Regions from separate parts of the Delftia tsuruhatensis genome, predicted to be linked through region 4. Evidence: predicted binding sites of a transcription regulator. Region 4 holds the regulator's gene; each other region holds the start of a gene.
The links. The regulator FNR, encoded in region 4, switches genes on or off when oxygen is low (the NO sensors DNR and NnrR bind a similar motif). The targets are predictions, from matches to a motif close to TTGATNNNNATCAA.
Positions count from the first base shown of each region.

Region 1 (4,431 bases), 1.2 Mb from region 4:
CGGCTGAAGGTCGAGACGATCTCGGAGAAGATGCCGAAGCAGGGCAGGATCAGGATGTAGACCTCGGGGTGGCCCCAGATCCAGATCAGGTTCACGTACAGCATGGGGTTGCCGCCCAGCTCATTCGTGAAGAAGTTCGTGCCGACGTAGCGGTCCAGCGACATCAGCACCAGGGCTGCGGTCAGAATGGGGAACGAGGCCACGATCAGCGCGTTCGTGCACAGGGCGGTCCAGGTGAAGACGGGCATCTTCATCAGGTTCATGCCGGGTGCGCGCATCTTGATGATGGTCACGATCAGGTTGATGCCCGAGAGCGTCGTGCCGACGCCCGCCACCTGCAGGCCCCAGATGTAGTAGTCAAGCCCGACCCCGGGGTTCTGCGCGCCCAGGTTGGACAGCGCCAGCCAGCCGGAGGTGGAGAACTCGCCCAGGAACAGCGAGATCATCACCAGCACGGCGCCGCCCGTGGTCATCCAGAAGCTGAAGTTGTTCAGGAACGGGAAGGACACGTCGCGGGCGCCGATCTGCAGCGGCACCAGATAGTTCATCAGGCCGGTCACGAAAGGCATGGCCACGAAGAAGATCATGATCACGCCGTGGGCCGTGAAGATCTGGTCGTAGTGGTGCGGGGGCAGGTAGCCGAGGTTGTCGCCGAAGGCCATGGCCTGCTGCAGGCGCATCATCAGTGCGTCGGCGAAGCCGCGCAGCAGCATGACCAGACCGAGGATCATGTACATGATGCCGATCTTCTTGTGGTCGATGCTGCACAGCCAGTCGCGCCACAGCGGGCCCCAGAGGCGGAACTTGGTGAGCAGGCCCAGCACGCCGAGGCCGCCGAGCACCACGGCGATGAAGGTCACCAGCACGATGGGCTCATGCGCCATCGGGATGGAGTCCCAGGTGATTCGTCCCAGCAGCCAATGAGCCTGCGCCGGGGAGGTATGTTCAGACATATCGAGTCTCTTAGGTCGTTTGGGAGCGGGCGATGGCGTGGCCGCCGTCCGCCTCCGCTATCTGCTTATTGCTGTGCGCCAGCGGCCGAGCCGTCGCGCTGGTCCAGGAAGGCCACGACGCGGTCGGCGTTTTGCACCGTGCACACATCCTGGGGCAGGTTCATGCCCACGGCCTTGAGGTAGGCTTCACCGCCTGCGGCGTCGATGGCCATCATGTGGTGCATGCACATCTTGCCTTCTTCGACGCAGCGGTTGAGCACCTTGTCGTACAGGCCCTCATCCACGGATGCGAAGCGCTCGACCGGATTGCGCTCGCTGGGCTTGACCAGATTCAGGTAGGTGTCGCGCGTCAGGGCCTTGCCCTCGGACTTGGCCTTGGCCACCCACTGCTCGAACTCCTCGTCGCTCAGACCGTGGAACTTGAAGGTCATGCCCGAGAAGCCGGCGCCGCTGTAGTGCGAAGCCAGGCCGTGGAACACGCCAGGCTTGTTGATCACGGCGTTCAGCTCGGTCTGCATGCCGGGCATGGCGTAGATCATGCCGGCCAGGTCGGGAACGTAGAAGGCGTTCATCGTCGAGGTGGCGGTCAGCTTGAAGTGGATGGGCCTGTCCACGGGAGCGGCCAGCTCGTTGACGGTGGCGATGCCTTTTTCAGGGATGAAGAAGAGCCACTTCCAGTCCATGGCCACGACCTGCACCTCCATGGGCTTGACGTCGGTGCTCAAGGGCTTGGTGGCCGAGACGCGGTCCAGCGGACGGTAGGGGTCCAGCTTGTGGGTGCTGATCCAGGTGATGGCGCCCAGCGCAATGATGATCATCAGCGGCACGGACCAGATCACCAGCTCCAGCGTGGTGGAGTGGTGCCATTCGGGGTCGTAGCGGGCCTCCGTGTTCGACTGGCGGTACTTCCAGGCGAACAGCAGCGTGAGGATGATCACCGGGATGATGATGATCAGCATCAGCAAGGTGGCCGTGACCACCAGGTTGCCTTGCTGCGCGGCGATATCGCCGGCCGGGTTGAGCACGACGGCTTTGCTGCAGCCAGTGAGACTGGCTGCCAAAGCGGCCGCGGTGAGCCATGCAGGCCCACGGAGTTCCTTGATTTTTAGCATGCTAGGGGCGCGACAAGAGCGCGTTTACATAGAAACGCGGATTACAAGATCCGGGCAAATGTATTACGAAGTATAAATTTGTCCATTGGACATTTTGTCCAACGTCAAGGAGAAGGCGGGAACTTTCTGCTACCTGGCGGGGTGGACCGGGCGGGATGGGCCTGCCCCCCGGCCCGGAGACCGCATTTCGGGGCGGTGCGCAGCAGGATAAACACCGACATCGGCCAAGGTGAAACCGCCCTTGCGCCAGATCAAGCGAGGGCGTAGAACGGAGCCGTCAGTGAGACGAGACAAGGAGCATCCATCTATGAGCGGCCTCGACACAACTGCAAGCTTCCCCGCCGGAGGCTATGAGAGCAAGGAATCTCTGTCCCGCGCCGACACCCACGAGGATGTCACGCCCAACGAGATCGCGGTCGGCGTGATCATCGGGCGGTCCTCGGAGTACTTCGACTTCTTCGTGTTCGGCATCGCCTGCGTGCTGGTCTTCCCGGCACTGCTGTTTCCCTTCCTCTCCAAGCTCGACGGCACGCTGATGTCGTTCGCCATCTTCGCGCTGGCCTTCGTCGCGCGCCCGCTGGGCACGGCGCTGTCCATGGCCGTTCAGCGGCGATGGGGGCGCGCGACCAAGCTGACGCTGGCACTGTTCCTGCTGGGCGTGTGCACGGTGGGCATGGCCTTCCTGCCCAGCTATCAGCAGGCGGGCGTGAACGCCATCATCGCGCTGGCGGTGCTGCGCGTGGGGCAGGGCATTGCCCTGGGCGGATCCTGGGACGGCCTGCCGTCGCTGCTGGCCATGTCGGCTCCCAAGAACCGACGGGGCTGGTATTCGATGATCGGCCAGCTGGGCGCTCCCCTGGGCTTCGTGCTCGCGGCAGGCCTGTTCGCCTTCATCTATGCCCATGTCGATGCCGACGAGTTCCTCGGTTGGGGCTGGCGCTATCCGTTCTGCGTGGCCTTCGCCATCAACGTGGTGGCGCTGTTCGCGCGCCTGCGGCTGGTCGTGGGTCAGTCCTATACCGAACTGCTGGCCCAGCGTGAGCTGGAACCCATGGGCGTGCTGCCGCTGATGCGCGACGAAGGCCGCAACGTGGTGATCGGCGCCTTCGCGGCCCTGGCCAGCTTCGCGCTGTTCCACCTGGTGACCATCTTCCCGCTGTCCTGGATCTCGCTGTACTCGGACCAGTCGGTGAACCATGTGCTGGGCGTGCAGATCGTCGGCGCCCTGTGCGCGGCCGTGGCCATCATGGTCTCGGGCTGGCTGGCCGACCGTGTCGGTCGGCGCAACACCCTGGGCACCATGGCCTGCCTGATCGGCATCTTCAGCTTCCTGGCGCCCTGGCTGCTGGGCAGCGGCGCGGCCGGCAACAACGTGTTCATCATCGTGGGCTTCATCCTGCTGGGCCTGTCCTACGGCCAGGCCGCAGGCACGGTGACGTCCAACTTCCCCTCACGCTATCGCTACACCGGCGCGGCCTTGTCCTCGGACATGGCCTGGCTGGTAGGCGCCGCGTTCGCTCCGCTGGTGGCGCTGGGTGTGTCCTCGCGCTTCGGGCTGGTGGCGCTCGGTATCTATCTGCTGTCGGGTGCGCTGTGCACCCTGGCGGCGCTGGGCATCAACCGGGCCATCGAGACGCGCGACTGAACTGGCCCTCGCAAGCCAAAGGCCGGCTCTGCCGGCCTTTTTCGTTGTGCCTTCGCCTCAGGGGTTTTCACCGTAGCGCTGCTTGAAGTCGAATTCGAGCCTGTCGCAGTCCTGCACCGACTCAAACTGCTGCGTCTTGCGCTCGGCCTCGGGCCGCGCGGTTTCCTTGCGGCAGATCTTGATGGTTTCGCGCTCCACCCAGCGCGCCTCGCCCTCTGGCGTGGACAGCAGCTGGCCAGCCAGCATGAGTACAGCGAAAAAGGCCACGGGCAGGCCGATGAGCCAGGGCACGATGCTGCTTTTCGGTGGCTTGGCCGGATGGGACCCGTTGGCGCTGGCGGCGGGGGGCGGTTCGCTGGAATGAGGCTCGGGTGTCTGTGGTTGCGCCATGGTGTGCTTGCTGTGGTTCCGGCTGGCGATTATCCGGGGCGCCCGTCGCGCGCAGCCTGAGCGGGATCAGGGAACGGCGAGATCGCCTGTGCCAGCCATCTCCCCCATCTCCTGCGCCAGCCATTTCTCCAGCGCAAGAATGTCGGCCCTGCGGCCCAGATGGGGCGCCACCCACAGCTGCAGGTGCCGTGGACCGGGCACAAAGCCCAGTGGTGCCACCAGCCGGCCTGCTCGCAACTCTTCCTGCACCAGCATCTGCGGCACCATGGCCACACCCAGGCCGCAGGCGGCGGCCTGGATCAGCAGATAGAAATGTTCATAGCTTTCCTGC
Region 1 is NZ_LR813084.1:2,827,824-2,832,254, forward strand. Features, by position in the region: gene cyoB (cytochrome o ubiquinol oxidase subunit I) at 1-953, opposite strand, end outside; gene cyoA (ubiquinol oxidase subunit II) at 1,019-2,065, opposite strand; gene L1Z78_RS12840 (MFS transporter) at 2,373-3,710, shown strand; gene L1Z78_RS12845 (hypothetical protein) at 3,768-4,100, opposite strand; gene L1Z78_RS12850 (LysR substrate-binding domain-containing protein) at 4,167-4,431, opposite strand, start outside.
Region 1: the regulator FNR is predicted to act here: its motif matches at 2,160-2,173, upstream of cyoA (ubiquinol oxidase subunit II).

Region 2 (4,431 bases), 590 kb from region 4:
CCCAGCACGGCGGGCGCATGGCCGGCGCGCGAGAGGCTGAACATCATGCGGGTGGTGATGTAGAGCTGGCTGTTCATGGCCGACAGGGCGGCCACCAGCACCACGAAGTTGACCACGCTGGCGGCACCGGGCAGGCCGATGATCTCCATCACCTTGACGAAGGGGCTGCCCTCCTTGCCGGCCGCGGCCCAGGGCACGATGGCCAGCATCAGCGCGATGGTGGCCAGGTAGAACACCACCAGGCGCACCATGGTCGAGCGGAAGGCGCTGGTGACGGCGCGCTGCGGGTCCTTGGCCTCGCCCGCGGCCACGGCGATCATCTCGATGCTCAGGTAGCTGAAGATGGCGATGATCACGCCCACCCAGGTGCCCCACAGGCCCTTGGGAAAGAAGCCGCCGTTGTCGACATAGTTGGCAAAGCCCACGCCCTCGGGGCGCGCGCCGAAGACCACCCAGGCGCCGATCACGATGAAGGCCGCGATGGCGACGATCTTGACCATGGAGAAGCTGTACTCCACGGCGCCGAAGGCCTTGACGCTCATCATGTTCACGCCGATCAGCGCGCCCGAGAAGATGACCACCCAGGCCCAGCGCGGCACCTCGGGGAACCAGTAGCCCATGTACAGGCCCACGGCCGTCACTTCGGTGCCCACGGCCAGCACCACGCAGGCCCAGTAGGCATAGCGCACCACGAATCCGGCCAGCGGGCTGACGTAGTGCTCGGCATAGGCGCCGAAGGAGCCGGAGGTCGGGTGGGCCACCGTCATCTCGGCCAGGCAACCCATGAGCAGCAGCGATATCACCGCGCCGATGGCATAGCTGATCAGCACGCTGGGCCCGGCGAAGCCGATGGCGAATCCGCTGCCCAGGAACAGGCCGGTGCCGACGGCACCGCCGATGGCGATCATGGTCATCTGTCCGGCGGACAGCTGCTGCTGGAGTCCGGCTTCGCGCTGGACGATGTCTTCGAAGGCAGGCATGGGGTGGGTCTCCGTCGTTGTAGGTGCTTCGGAGGCGGATGCTATTTGCCTATCCCGCAGGTGATTTAGTAGTTATCCCTAAATGCCGTTGATCTTGGATAAGTTATTCTGTGAAACATGAATTCATAGGTGGTTTATGCCAATCGAGATCGACAGAACCGACCGGCTGCTGATCCGCGCGCTGCAGGACAACGCGCGGCTGACCTCGGGCGAGCTGGCCCAGCGCGTGCATTTGTCGCAATCGCCGTCATGGCGGCGCATCAAGCGGCTGGAGGACGAGGGCGTGATCACCGGCTACCACGCGGCCCTGGACCGGCGCGCCATCGGCTTCGGCGTGCTGGCCTTCGTGATGGTGGCCATAGACCATCAGAACGAGGAGTCCTCGCGCATCTTCGAGCAGGCGGTCTGCGCCATTCCCGAGGTGGTGATGTTCCACGGCATCTCGGGTCCCGAGGACTTCCTGCTGGTCGTGGTCGCGCGCGACCTGGACGCCTACTCCGACCTGCTGCAGCGCCGCCTGCACCGCCTGCCGGGCGTGCGCCAGGTGCACACGCATTTCTCGCTGCAGGAGTTCAAGGGGCAGTTGGCCAATCTGCCGGTGGAGTAGGGCGGTCCGGGGCCTTACAGCAGTCCGCTGTCCAGTGCCGGCAGCCCGTGCCGCAGGCGCACGCGGTTGCAGGCATCGCTGCCGGCGGCGAACTCGCGGCAGGGCGAGGGGCGCCATTCGTAGATGCCGCAGTGGGCCTTCTCGCCCACCTTGCCGACCAGGGCCGCGCAGCGCGGGCGGGACCAGTCCGTGCCGCGCATGCGGCAGGTGTGGTCGGTGACTTCCTCGATCAGCCCGGCCGGCACGCGGCCGCCATGGTCCTGGGACTCGTGCACGGAAAAATCCACACGGAACGACGCGCAGCAGGCGCCGCAGCTCAGGCAGGGATGGGTCATGGCGTGGGGGTCTGGAAGGCGAAGGCCGTGTCGGCGTGTTGCCGCGATTGTGACGGCTGCGGCGCACCGAGCGGGGGCAGGGGGCAAAGGCCGGCAGCGCAAAACCCTGCCCCGCACTCCGATACCATGCGCGGGCCCGTCGCCAGGGTTCGATCAAAATCAAAATGAGAATAAAAATCAGTTGATACAACACGCCATGCATTCGATGAACCCAGGGACGGCGGCTGCGGCCTCCAGGTCCCTTGATGCGGCCGCCATCGGCCTTGATACGCTGCCGCGCCAGACGCCGGCCCATGTGGTCGGGCTGCAGCCCGCGCGCGACGCCTCCGAGCGGGAGCTGCTGCTGCGGCTGATGGAGATCGGCTTCCTGCCCGGCGAGCCCGTGCGCATCGTGGCCGCCGGCTTTCCCGGCGGCGATCCACTGGCCGTGCGCGTGGGCCAGGCCACCTTCGCATTGCGCCGCCACGAAGCGGCCCTGGTGAGGGTCTGTGCGCAGGAGGCCGCATGAGCACGCAGCCGTCTTCCAGACTCATCCAGCCGCTGCAGCCCGCCAAGGGGCCGGGGGGCAGCGATTCCGCGCTGCGCCTGGCCCTGCTGGGCAACCCCAACTGCGGCAAGACCGCTTTGTTCAACCTGCTGACCGGTGCGCGCCAGAAGGTGGCCAACTACGCGGGCGTCACCGTGGAGCGCAAGGAGGGCTGGCTGAATACGGCCAGCGGCCGGCGCGTGCGTGTTCTGGACCTGCCGGGCACCTACAGCCTGCATGCGCACAGCGAGGACGAGCGCATCACGCGCGACATCGTCGCGGGCCGGCATCCGCGCGAGGCGCCGCCCGAACTGCTGGTCTGCGTCACCGATGCCACCCACCTGCGCCTGAACCTGCGCCTGGTGCTGGAGGCTCGGCGCCTGGGCCTGCCCATGCTGCTGGTGCTCAACATGAGCGACATGGCCCGGCGCCAGGGCATCACCATCGACCGCGAGGCCCTGTCGCACGCCCTGGGCATGCCGGTGCTGTCCACCGTGGGCGTTCGCCAGGACGGCGCGCGCGAACTGCTGCAGTGGCTGGACGGGCCCGAGGCGCGCACCCTGGCCGCGCCGGCCGTGGCGCAGGCCGCGCAGGGCGATGCGCGCGAACAGGTGCTGGCGCTGCACCAGGAGGTGGCCCGCATCATGGCCGCCAGCGTGCAGGAGCCCGTGGTGGACACGCGGCGCGACGACCGCATCGATGCCGTGGTGCTGCACCCGCTGTGGGGCATGCTGCTGCTGGCGGCCACGCTGTTCCTGATGTTCCAGGCGGTGTTCAGCTGGGCGCAGCCGCTGATGGATGGCATAGAGGGCGGCGTCTCCGCCGTCTCGGCCCTGGTCAACGCGCACATGCCCGAGGGCGTGCTGCGCAGCCTGCTGGCCGATGGCGTGATCGCCGGCACGGGCGCCGTGCTGGTGTTCCTGCCGCAGATCCTGATCCTGTTCCTGTTCATCCTGGCGCTGGAGGATTCGGGCTATCTGCCGCGCGCGGCCTTCCTGCTGGACCGCGTCATGGGCAAGGTGGGGCTGTCGGGTCGCTCCTTCATCCCGCTGCTGTCCAGCTTCGCCTGCGCCGTGCCCGGCATCATGGCCACGCGCTCCATCACCAGCTGGCGCGATCGCCTCGTGACCATCATGATCGCGCCGCTGATGACCTGCTCGGCGCGCCTTCCCGTGTATGCACTGCTCATCAGCGCCTTCATCCCCGAGCGCACCGTGGGCGGTGTCTTCAACCTCCAGGGCCTGGTGCTGTTCGCGCTGTATGTGGCGGGCATCGTCAGCGCCATGGCCGTGGCCGGCGTGGCGAAGCTGGCGGGCCGCAGTGCCGGCCCCACGCCGCTGCTGATGGAGCTGCCCGCCTACCGCTGGCCCAGTCCGCGCAGCTTGGCCCTGGGCCTGTACGAGCGCGCGATGATCTTCCTGCGCCGCGTGGGCGGCATCATCCTGACCGTGAGTATCGTGCTGTGGTTCCTGGCCAGCTACCCGGCGCCGCCCGATGGCGTGACGGAAGCGGCCATCCGCTACAGCTTCGCGGGCCGCATCGGTGGCTGGCTGGAGGTGGTGCTGGCGCCCATCGGCTTCAACTGGCAGATCGCCATCGCCCTGGTGCCCGGCATGGCCGCGCGCGAGGTGGCCGTCAGCGCCATGGGCACGGTCTATGCGCTGTCCGCCGCCAGCGACGAGGCCATGGCCGAGCAGCTGGGCCCGCTGATCGCGCACACCTGGTCGCTGGCCACGGCGCTGTCGCTGCTGGCCTGGTTCGTGTTCGCGCCCCAGTGCATCTCCACGCTGGCCGCCGTGCGGCGCGAGACCAATGGCTGGCGCTATCCGCTGCTGATGACCGGCTACCTGTTCGCCCTGGCCTACCTGGCCAGCTTCATCACCTACCGGGTCGCGCTGGCGCTGGGCGCCGGCTGAAGGAGGACATGCACATGTGGCAGAACATCATCGTGGGCCTGGTCGTGGCATTGGCCGCGGTGTCCCT
Region 2 is NZ_LR813084.1:4,628,330-4,632,760, reverse strand. Features, by position in the region: gene L1Z78_RS21070 (amino acid permease) at 1-980, opposite strand, end outside; gene L1Z78_RS21065 (Lrp/AsnC family transcriptional regulator) at 1,117-1,587, shown strand; gene L1Z78_RS21060 (YkgJ family cysteine cluster protein) at 1,602-1,922, opposite strand; gene L1Z78_RS21055 (FeoA family protein) at 2,119-2,430, shown strand; gene feoB (ferrous iron transporter B) at 2,427-4,364, shown strand; gene L1Z78_RS21045 (hypothetical protein) at 4,379-4,431, shown strand, end outside.
Region 2: the regulator FNR is predicted to act here: its motif matches at 2,072-2,085, upstream of L1Z78_RS21055 (FeoA family protein).

Region 3 (4,431 bases), 370 kb from region 4:
AGCGCCTGTTCAACGGCAAGGCCGGCGAGCACCTGGACTACGAGAACGTGCCCACCGTGGTCTTCAGCCATCCGCCCATAGGCACGGTGGGCCTGACCGAGCCGCAGGCGCGCGAGCGCTTCGGCGACGGCCAGGTCAAGGTCTACCAGTCGGCCTTCACCGCCATGTACACGGCCGTCACCCGCCACCGCCAGCCCGCGCGCATGAAGCTGGTCTGCGTGGGGCCCGAGGAGCGCATCGTGGGCATCCACGGCATAGGCTTGGGCATGGACGAGATGCTGCAGGGCTTTGCCGTGGCGCTCAAGATGGGCGCCACCAAGCGCGACTTCGACGACACCGTGGCCATCCACCCGACGGCGGCGGAGGAGTTCGTGACGATGCGCTGAAGGGTCGGATACGCGTGGAGGGCGCTACAGCGCGAAGGACTCCCCTTCACGCGGCACCACCACCTCGGCCGCCTCCCAGCCCGGCTGTCGGCGCAGGGCCTGTGCCAGAGCCTGTGATGCTGCCTCCTCGCCGTGTACCACGAAGGTGCGAGCGGGCGTGCGCTGCAAGGCCCCGGCCCATCCCAGCAGCGCCTTCTGGTCGGCATGGGCCGAAAAGCCTCCCAGCGTGTGGACGGAGGCCCGCACCGCGATATCGTCCCCCAGCAGCCGCACGCGCCGTTCGCCATCCACCAGCCTGCGCCCCAGCGTGCCCTGGGCCTGGAAGCCGGCGATCACCACCGCGCACTCACGGCGTCCCAGGTTGTTGTGCAGATGATGCATCACGCGCCCCGCATCGCACATGCCGCTGGCCGAGATGATCACGGCCCCGGCGCCCACACGGTTGAGCCGTATGGAGTCCTGCACATCGCTGACGAAATGGATGCGCAGCTTCTGCTGCAGCTGCCGGGCCTGCGCGAACAGCTGGCGCGCCTCCTCGTCGAACAGCGCGAAATGGCGCAACGTGATTTCCGTGGCCGCCACGGCCATGGGCGAATCCACGAAAATGTCCAACGTGCCCAGCCTCCCCTGGGCCGACAGCCTGAGAAAGTGGTAGAGCATCTCCTGCGTGCGGCCGACCGCAAAGGCCGGGATCACGACATTGCCGTGGACCAATGTGCGCTGTACCACGTCCACCAGTTCGTCCAGCGTGGACGGCATGTCCTTGTGCAGGCGGTCGCCGTAGGTGGACTCGATCAGCAGCACATCGGCTTCGTCGATGGGTACGGGATCGCGCAGGATGGGACGCCCCGGCTGCCCCAGATCGCCACTGGCCACGATCTTGCGCGTGACGCCCTGATCATCCGCCACCCAGATCTCCACGATGGCCGATCCCAGGATATGCCCCGCGTCGCGAAAGCGCGCCTTTACATGCGCATGGGCTGCGAACTCCTGGTCATAGGGCACGGTGCTCAGTTGGCGCATGCAGCGCTCCACATCGCGCAACGTGTAAAGGGGCCGGCGCACCTCGGCATGCGGACCATGCCCGCCGCAACGGCGCTTGCCTGCACGCTTTTCGCTGCGCTCGTACTCCATTTCCTGGATGTGGGCGCTGTCCTTGAGCAGCACCTCCAACAGGTCGGCCGTGGCGGGCGTGGTGTATATCGGCCCGTCGAAGCCCTGCGCGGCCAACCGGGGCAGCAGGCCGCAATGGTCTATGTGTGCGTGCGTCAGCAGCACGAAGTCGAGCTGCCGGGGATCGAAGGCAAATGGCTGGTAGTTGCTCTCCCGGGCCTCGCGCCCGCCCTGCACCATGCCGCAATCGATCAGGAAGCGGCAGCCCGGGATCTGCACCAGAAAGCATGAACCCGTCACTTGCCGGGCCGCGCCATGGAAGGTGATTTGCATTGGAATGGTGTTCCTTCAGGCGCCCCGGCTCCAGGCGGCATGCCCGGGCCGGGGCCCCGCAAATTCTTGCACAGGGCCCAGGCGCCGCAGCGCTCGCTCCATGACGCAGGTCAATGTCAGCCCCGAACGCCAGGGCCTCGCAGGCACTGGCCCAACAGGCTGCGCACCCCGTGCGCTGGATCCACCCATGGTCCAACGCAGCATGCCTGCCGCCTCTCAACGAGAAAAGGCCTGTCGCGAAGGCTCAGAGCGCCACGGCCCAGGCCAGCACGCCGGCGGCCACCGCCACGGGCGCCGCGCGGCGGCCCCACTGCGGGGCGTAGGTCAGCAGCAAGGCCAGCGCCATGGCGGCGAAGGTCAGCAGGCCCAGCCAGGCGGCCACGGCCACCGAAGGCCCCCAGCGCAGCAGGCAGGGTGCCAGCGACACGGCCAGCAGCGCGAAGCCGGCCCAGCGGCAGGCCTGCTGGCGCGCGGGCTGAAGTTGCTCGGTGCCCAGCTGGCCCGTGTGCCGATCCATGGACGCGGCGATGACGGTGAAGGCCGCGAAGGCCAGCAAGATTGCGGCGAGGGCCATCATGATGCGCGCTCCATGGATTGGACTGCTGCCACAGGCGCCATGTTCTGCGCTTTGCGTGCCGCCTTCTGGGCAGCGGCAGCGGATTCGCCGCGCAGCAGCCACCAGGCCACGCTGGCGTGGATGGCGGCCAGGGCCAGCAGCAGCAGGTGGAAGTTGGCGATGCTCCACTGGCCATCGAGCACGCTGGCGGCCAGCGATGCGCCGCCGTCCAGCATGCCCAGCAGCGGCAACAGCGCATACATCAGCGCGGCCAGGCCCATCTGCTGCAGCCAGGCATTGCGGTGCGAGACCAGCAGTGGATGCAGCAGGCACAGCAGCCATACCAGGAAGAAGCCGTTGATCTCCCAGTCGGCCCGGCCCTGCATGGGTACGGGCAGCAGTCGATTGAGCCAGAAGTAGCTGGCCACGGCCACCGACAGGCCCGCGATGGAGCCCACGTTGAGCACCTCGACCAGGCGGTGGCCGACGGGCGTGCGGCCCAGCTTGCGCCGCTCTGGCAGGCGCTTGACCACCCACAGCACCATGCCCGATGCGGCCATGCAGGTGCCGATCAGCCCGCTGAGCAGCAGCAGCCAGCGCACGGCGGGCTCGGCGAAGCGGCCCAGATGCACGCCCGAGACCACATTGCCCGTGGCCCGCACCCAGGAAATGGGCTGTGGCTGCGGCCGCTCGCGCATCTGGCCCGTGATGCCGTCGAACAGCAGGCTGTCGGGCAGGCCCCGGTTGACCAGGCTGTCCGCTCCGCCTTCGCGCAGCTCGATGGTGGCGTGCGAGGTGCCCGGCGCGTTGACCGTGATGCTGCCCACGCCATGCTCGGGCCAGCGGCGGCGGGCCTCGGCCATCATGGGCGCGATGTCGGCCAGCTCCGCTGCCCGGGGTGCCTCGCCCCCTTCCTTGCGCCCACCGCCCTGCCCCAGGGCCGGCGGCAGCCCGCGCGAGGCGCGCACGTCGGCGAAGTAGGCATTGGTGTCGCCGTCGTAGGCGGCCTGTATGCCCCAGGGCATGAGCATGAACATCAGCAGCACCAGGCCGCTGAAGGTGATGACGATATGAAAGGGCAGCGCCAGCACCGCCGTGGCGTTGTGCGCATCCAGCCACGAGCGCTGGCCCTTGCGCGGGCGGAAGGTGAAGAAGTCGCTGAAGATCTTCTTGTGCGTGATCACGCCGCTGATGATGGCCACGAACATCATCATGGTCGCGAAGCCCACGATCCAGCGGCCCCAGATGCGCGGCATGGCGTGCAGCTCGAAATGGAAGCGGTAGAAGAAGTTGCCGCCGCGCGTCTCGCGCGGCTCCAGCTTCTCGCCCGTGGCCGCGTCCAGCTCGGCACGCCTGGTGCCGGCGCGTCCGGCGGGCGCGCCCTTGTCGCGCCACGAGGCCTCGACGGCCACCTGGCGCGGGCCGGGCAGGCTCAGCGTCCAGGTCGCTGCCTCGGGGGCGAGTCGCCGCATGGTGGCCAGCGCGCGCTGCGCGGTCTCGGGGCCTTGCACCGAGCCGTGCAGCTCGGGCCGCATCCAGTCGTTGATCTCGTCGCGGAAATAGCTGAGCGTGCCCGTGAAGAACACCGCATACAGCAGCCAGCCCAGCAGCAGGCCGCTCCAAGTGTGCAGCCAGGACATGGACTGGCGCAGTCCCTCGGGTTTGCCGTCGACCCTCATGCCGCCGCTCCGCCGGCCAGCACCCAGGCCAGCAGGGCAAGGCCCGCGCCCGGCAGGCAGATCACGGCCCAGGCGCGCCAGGCGCTGGCGCAGCCGAAGGCCCACATGGCCGCCACGGCATAGACGATGAAGGCCAGCATGGTCGTGCCCAGCGCCGCGTCGGCGCGGGCCACGCCCAACCAGACCAGGACGCGCGCGCCCACGGCTGCGCTGGCGGCCGACAGCAGGTAGCCGCCGCCGATGGCGGCCACGGCCCGCGAGGCCACGGCTGCGCGGTAGCGCAGCAGGGAAGGAGTGCCTCCAGGGGCGGAGGATTGCATGAGGATGGCCTTTCTCGGTTCCGCCACTGCCACCGCGCGCGCGA
Region 3 is NZ_LR813084.1:4,405,675-4,410,105, forward strand. Features, by position in the region: gene gorA (glutathione-disulfide reductase) at 1-386, shown strand, start outside; gene L1Z78_RS20065 (MBL fold metallo-hydrolase RNA specificity domain-containing protein) at 411-1,832, opposite strand; gene L1Z78_RS20070 (DUF3325 domain-containing protein) at 2,077-2,409, opposite strand; gene L1Z78_RS20075 (PepSY-associated TM helix domain-containing protein) at 2,406-4,067, opposite strand; gene L1Z78_RS20080 (iron transporter) at 4,064-4,387, opposite strand.
Region 3: the regulator FNR is predicted to act here: its motif matches at 1,933-1,946, upstream of L1Z78_RS20065 (MBL fold metallo-hydrolase RNA specificity domain-containing protein).

Region 4 (4,431 bases):
CGCCGTGCGCAGCCACAGACGACTTTGCAGCCCGTGGACGGTGACGGGCTGGGCACCACGGCCCTCGCCCGCCTGGCCGGAAGTGACCACGCCGCAGGGCGCGGCGCACATGGCAAGGCAATGGGGCCCGCCAACGAGCCCCATGATCAAGGCGGTCCAGAGCAGCGACAACAGCATGGGGGCTAGATGATGCGCGAAAAACGCGCCCGGTTCTTGTCCGCCTGCAGATACCGGTCGAACAGCATGGCCACGCCGCGCACGAAGTACCAGCCCATGGGCGTGACCTGGAAGCCCTCGTCGCTGATCTGCACCAGGCCCTTGTCCTGCAGATCCTCCAGCGCCGCCATCTCGGGCGCGAAATATTCGCGAAAGCCCAGCAGCCAGGCCTGCTCCATGGGCTCGAACAGCACGGCGCCCTGGCACATGATGGCCATGATGACGGCGCGGCGCACCAGGTCGTCGCGCGACAGCGCCAGGCCTCTCACCACGGGCAACTGGCCGGCGTCGATGGCGTCGTAGTACTCCTCCAGCGTCTTGGCGTTCTGGCTGTAGCTGGCTCCCACCTTGCCGATGGCCGACACGCCCAGCGCGATCAGGTCGCAGTCGGGCTGGGTGCTGTAGCCCTGGAAGTTGCGGTGCAGCCGCCCCTGGCGCTTGGCCACGGCCAGCGCATCCTCGGGCAACGCGAAGTGGTCCATGCCCACATAGACATAGCCGCCGTCCATGAAAGCCGCGATGGAGCGCGAGAGCATGGCCAGCTTGTCGGCGCCCTGGGGCAGATCCTCGGAAGCGATACGCCGCTGCGGCTTGAAGCGCTCGGGCAGATGGGCGTAGGCGTACAGGGCGATGCGATCCGGCCGCAGCGCGTTGACCTGCGCCAGCGTGCGCTCGAAGGACTCGGGCGTCTGCCTGGGCAGGCCGTAGATCAGGTCCACATTGATGGAGGCAAAGCCCAGCCGGCGCGCGGCGGCCACCAGCTCGAACACCTGCGCGGCCGGCTGCACGCGGTGCACGGCGATCTGCACCTGCTCGTCGAAGTCCTGCACGCCGAAGCTCAGGCGGTTGAAGCCCAGTTCCTTGAGCACCGCCAGGCGTTCGGCGGTGACGGTGCGTGGATCGACCTCGATGGAGTACTCCCCCCCGGCCTCCAGCCTGAAGTGCTCGCGCAGCAGGCCCATCAGCGTGCGCAGCTCCTCGTCCGAGAAGAAGGTGGGCGTGCCGCCGCCCAGGTGCAGCTGGCTGACGGCCTGGCCCTTGCCGCAGTGGGCGGTGTGCAGGGCGATCTCGCGGGCCAGGTAGTCCAGGTAGACCGCAGCACGGTCATGGTGGCGCGTGACGATCTTGTTGCAGGCGCAGTAGTAGCACAGCGATTCGCAGAACGGCACATGCACATACAGCGACAAAGGCATGGCACGTGCTGCGGTACTCGATTTGCGTTGTTGCAGCGCCAGGATATAGTCCTCTGCACCAAAGGCCTCCACGAAACGGTCGGCGGTGGGGAACGAGGTGTATCGGGGCCCCGGTACGTCGAAGCGACGCAGCAGCTCTGGGGTGACAGCGGTCATGGGTTTTTTCCTCTAATACCTTGACTGTGCCGCAGGGCATCGGCCCCGTCCTTGACTCACATCAAGAGTTGTTTGAGGCACTGCTGCGACAATTTGATCCAACTCATCGCCATCCACGAGGTCACCACTGGCACGCCACTGTGCCGCTGATGTTTACTCCATGAACCTTCAGACCATCAAAGCCTCCTGCTCCAACTGCAACCTGCGCGAACTGTGCATGCCCATGGGGCTGGATGCCGAGCAGATGCAGCGCATCGACGACATCGTGGCCACGCGCCGCAAGGTCAAGCGCGGCGGCCTGCTGTTTCGCAACGGCGAGGCCTTCACCTCGCTGTATGCCATCCGCACGGGCTTCTTCAAGACCTGCGTGGCCACCGAGGACGGTCGCGACCAGGTCACGGGCTTTCAGATGGCCGGCGAGATCATCGGGCTGGACGGCATCGTCAACGACCATCACACCTGCGATGCCGTGGCCCTGGAGGATGCCGAGGTCTGCGTCATGCCCTTCGACAAGCTCGAGCACCTGTCGCGCGAGGTCACGGCCCTGCAAAACCACGTGCACAAGGTCATGAGCCGCGAGATCGTGCGCGAGCACGGCGTCATGCTGCTGCTGGGCAGCATGCGCGCCGAGGAGCGCCTGGCCGCCTTCGTGCTCAACCTGGTGCAGCGCCTGCATGCACGCGGCTTTTCCAAGTCCGAGCTGGTGCTGCGCATGACGCGCGAGGAGATCGGCAGCTACCTGGGCCTGAAGCTGGAGACCGTCAGCCGCACGTTCTCCAAGTTCGCCGAGGAGAACATCATCGAGGTGCGCCAGCGCCACCTGCGCATCCTGGACACGGATGCGCTCAAGCGCATCGTCAACAGCCAGCAATGCCAGTAGGGCATGCCAGACGCCCCTTGCGGAAATGATGAAGGCCCGCGAAAGCGGGCCTTGTTGCTTGCGGGGTGACCAGGGGAGCGGATCAGTCGCGTCCCAGTCCCTGCAGGGCCAGATCCGGGTCGGGCTCGGAGACGATGCCGTCGTTGAGGTCGCGTGCCGAGCGGCCCAGCATGATGGTCATGAGGCTGGACAGCATGGTCACGGCCCAGAACGCGAAGAAGGCCAGCGTATAGATCCCCTGGCGGGACCAGCCCAGGTCGCCGAGCCAGTGCAGCTCCAGCGGGTCCACGAAGGCAAAGACCAGCATCTCCATCACGGCGGCCGCCAGGAAGGCAGGCCAGGCAATCCACATCCAGCGTTGGGCCAACATCAGCGATCTCCTTGGGCTGTCGAGGGGCACGTTGATTGTGCGCCCCGCCAAAGCATGCCGCCAAGCCCCACGCAGCCCCGCCGGCCTGTAGGAAACCCTCACCCGTCGCGCATGCCGGAGACGGGGTTCACCATGCAAAAAAAGGCCGCATTGCGGCCTCCTGCAAGGATGCGCGGCGTTCAGCGGTCCGTGGGGTGGTCGTACGCCGGCGTGGCCGCATGGTTGCGGCCTGTGACGGCGGGCGCCAGGCTCTTGGGAACTTCGCGCGCGCCGCCTGCACGTTCATTGATCTCGATGCCGTTGCGGTAGTAGTCGGGGTCGATCACGGGGTCGGCCCCATTGATCGCGATGATGGCCGTGACCACGCCGGCCACCACCACGGCGGCCGGACCGGCCACCACGAGCCAGACATGGGCGAACTTCCACCAGGGCTTGCCGGCGTCCGGGTGCGGAGCGGACGGGGCGGCCGAAGGGACTGCGGGACTCGAAGACATGGGAAACCTCTTTCTTTCAAGCGGCACACGCGGCATGCGCCGCGCGTTCCGGGAACATTACCTGGGAACCAGGAAGACCGCCTTCTCGGACGCCCGGCCCGCACCTGCCGCCACGGCATCGATGTCGAAGAATACGGTGTGCGAGCCCGGCTCGGCGGAACCGTAGGGAATCTGCAGGCGCGCCGCGATGCCGCGCGTCTCGGCGGGGCCGACCTCGACCTCCTGCTCCGAGGCCAGCTCCAGGCCGTCCAGGCCGTGGGCGCTGATGCGGTAGCGCTGGGCCTGCTCGGTGGCGTTCATGATCTGCAGGCGGTAGACATTCTCCAGCTTGCCGCCCGCGACGATGCGCGACAGCGAGGCCCGGTCGCGGATCACGTCCACCTTGACCGACTGGCGCAGCGCCAGGCTCACGATCATGGCCGTGCTCAGGCCGACCAGCACGGCCGAGTAGATCAGCACGCGGGGCCGGAAGATGCGGCGCAGCACCTGGGCGCGCCGCCAGGCACCGGCCATGGCGTTCTGCGTGGTCAGGCGGATCAGGCCGCGCGGGTACTCCATCCTGTCCATGATGGAGTTGCAGGCGTCTATGCACAGGCCGCAGCCTATGCACTCGTATTGCAGGCCGTTGCGGATGTCGATGCCCACGGGGCAGACCTGCACGCACATCTTGCAGTCGATGCAGTCGCCCAGGCCCTGGGCCTTGTGGTCCACCTTCTTGGTGCGCGGCGCGCGCGGCTCGCCACGGCCCGTGTCGTAGCTGACGATCATCGTGTCCTTGTCGAACATGGCGCTCTGAAAGCGCGCATAGGGACACATGTACTTGCAGACCTGCTCGCGCATGTAGCCCGCATTGCCATAGGTGGCGAAGCCGTAGAACAGCACCCAGAATATCTGCCAGCTGCCCTGCAGCGCCAGCAGCTCGGCTCCCAGTTCGCGGATGGGCACGAAATAGCCCACGAAGGTGAAGCCCGTCCACAGCGCGATGGCGATCCACAGGAACTGCTTGAGCAACTTCTTCCAGAGCTTCTCGAAGGTCCAGCCGTTCTTGTCCAGGCGCATGCGGGCACTGCGGTCGCCTTCGACCTTGCGCTCCACCCACATGAAGATCTCGGTATAGACGGT
Region 4 is NZ_LR813084.1:4,034,099-4,038,529, forward strand. Features, by position in the region: gene L1Z78_RS18255 (sulfite exporter TauE/SafE family protein) at 1-177, opposite strand, end outside; gene hemN (oxygen-independent coproporphyrinogen III oxidase) at 183-1,565, opposite strand; gene fnr (fumarate/nitrate reduction transcriptional regulator Fnr) at 1,726-2,445, shown strand; gene L1Z78_RS18270 (hypothetical protein) at 2,528-2,815, opposite strand; gene L1Z78_RS18275 (FixH family protein) at 2,995-3,309, opposite strand; gene ccoG (cytochrome c oxidase accessory protein CcoG) at 3,367-4,431, opposite strand, start outside.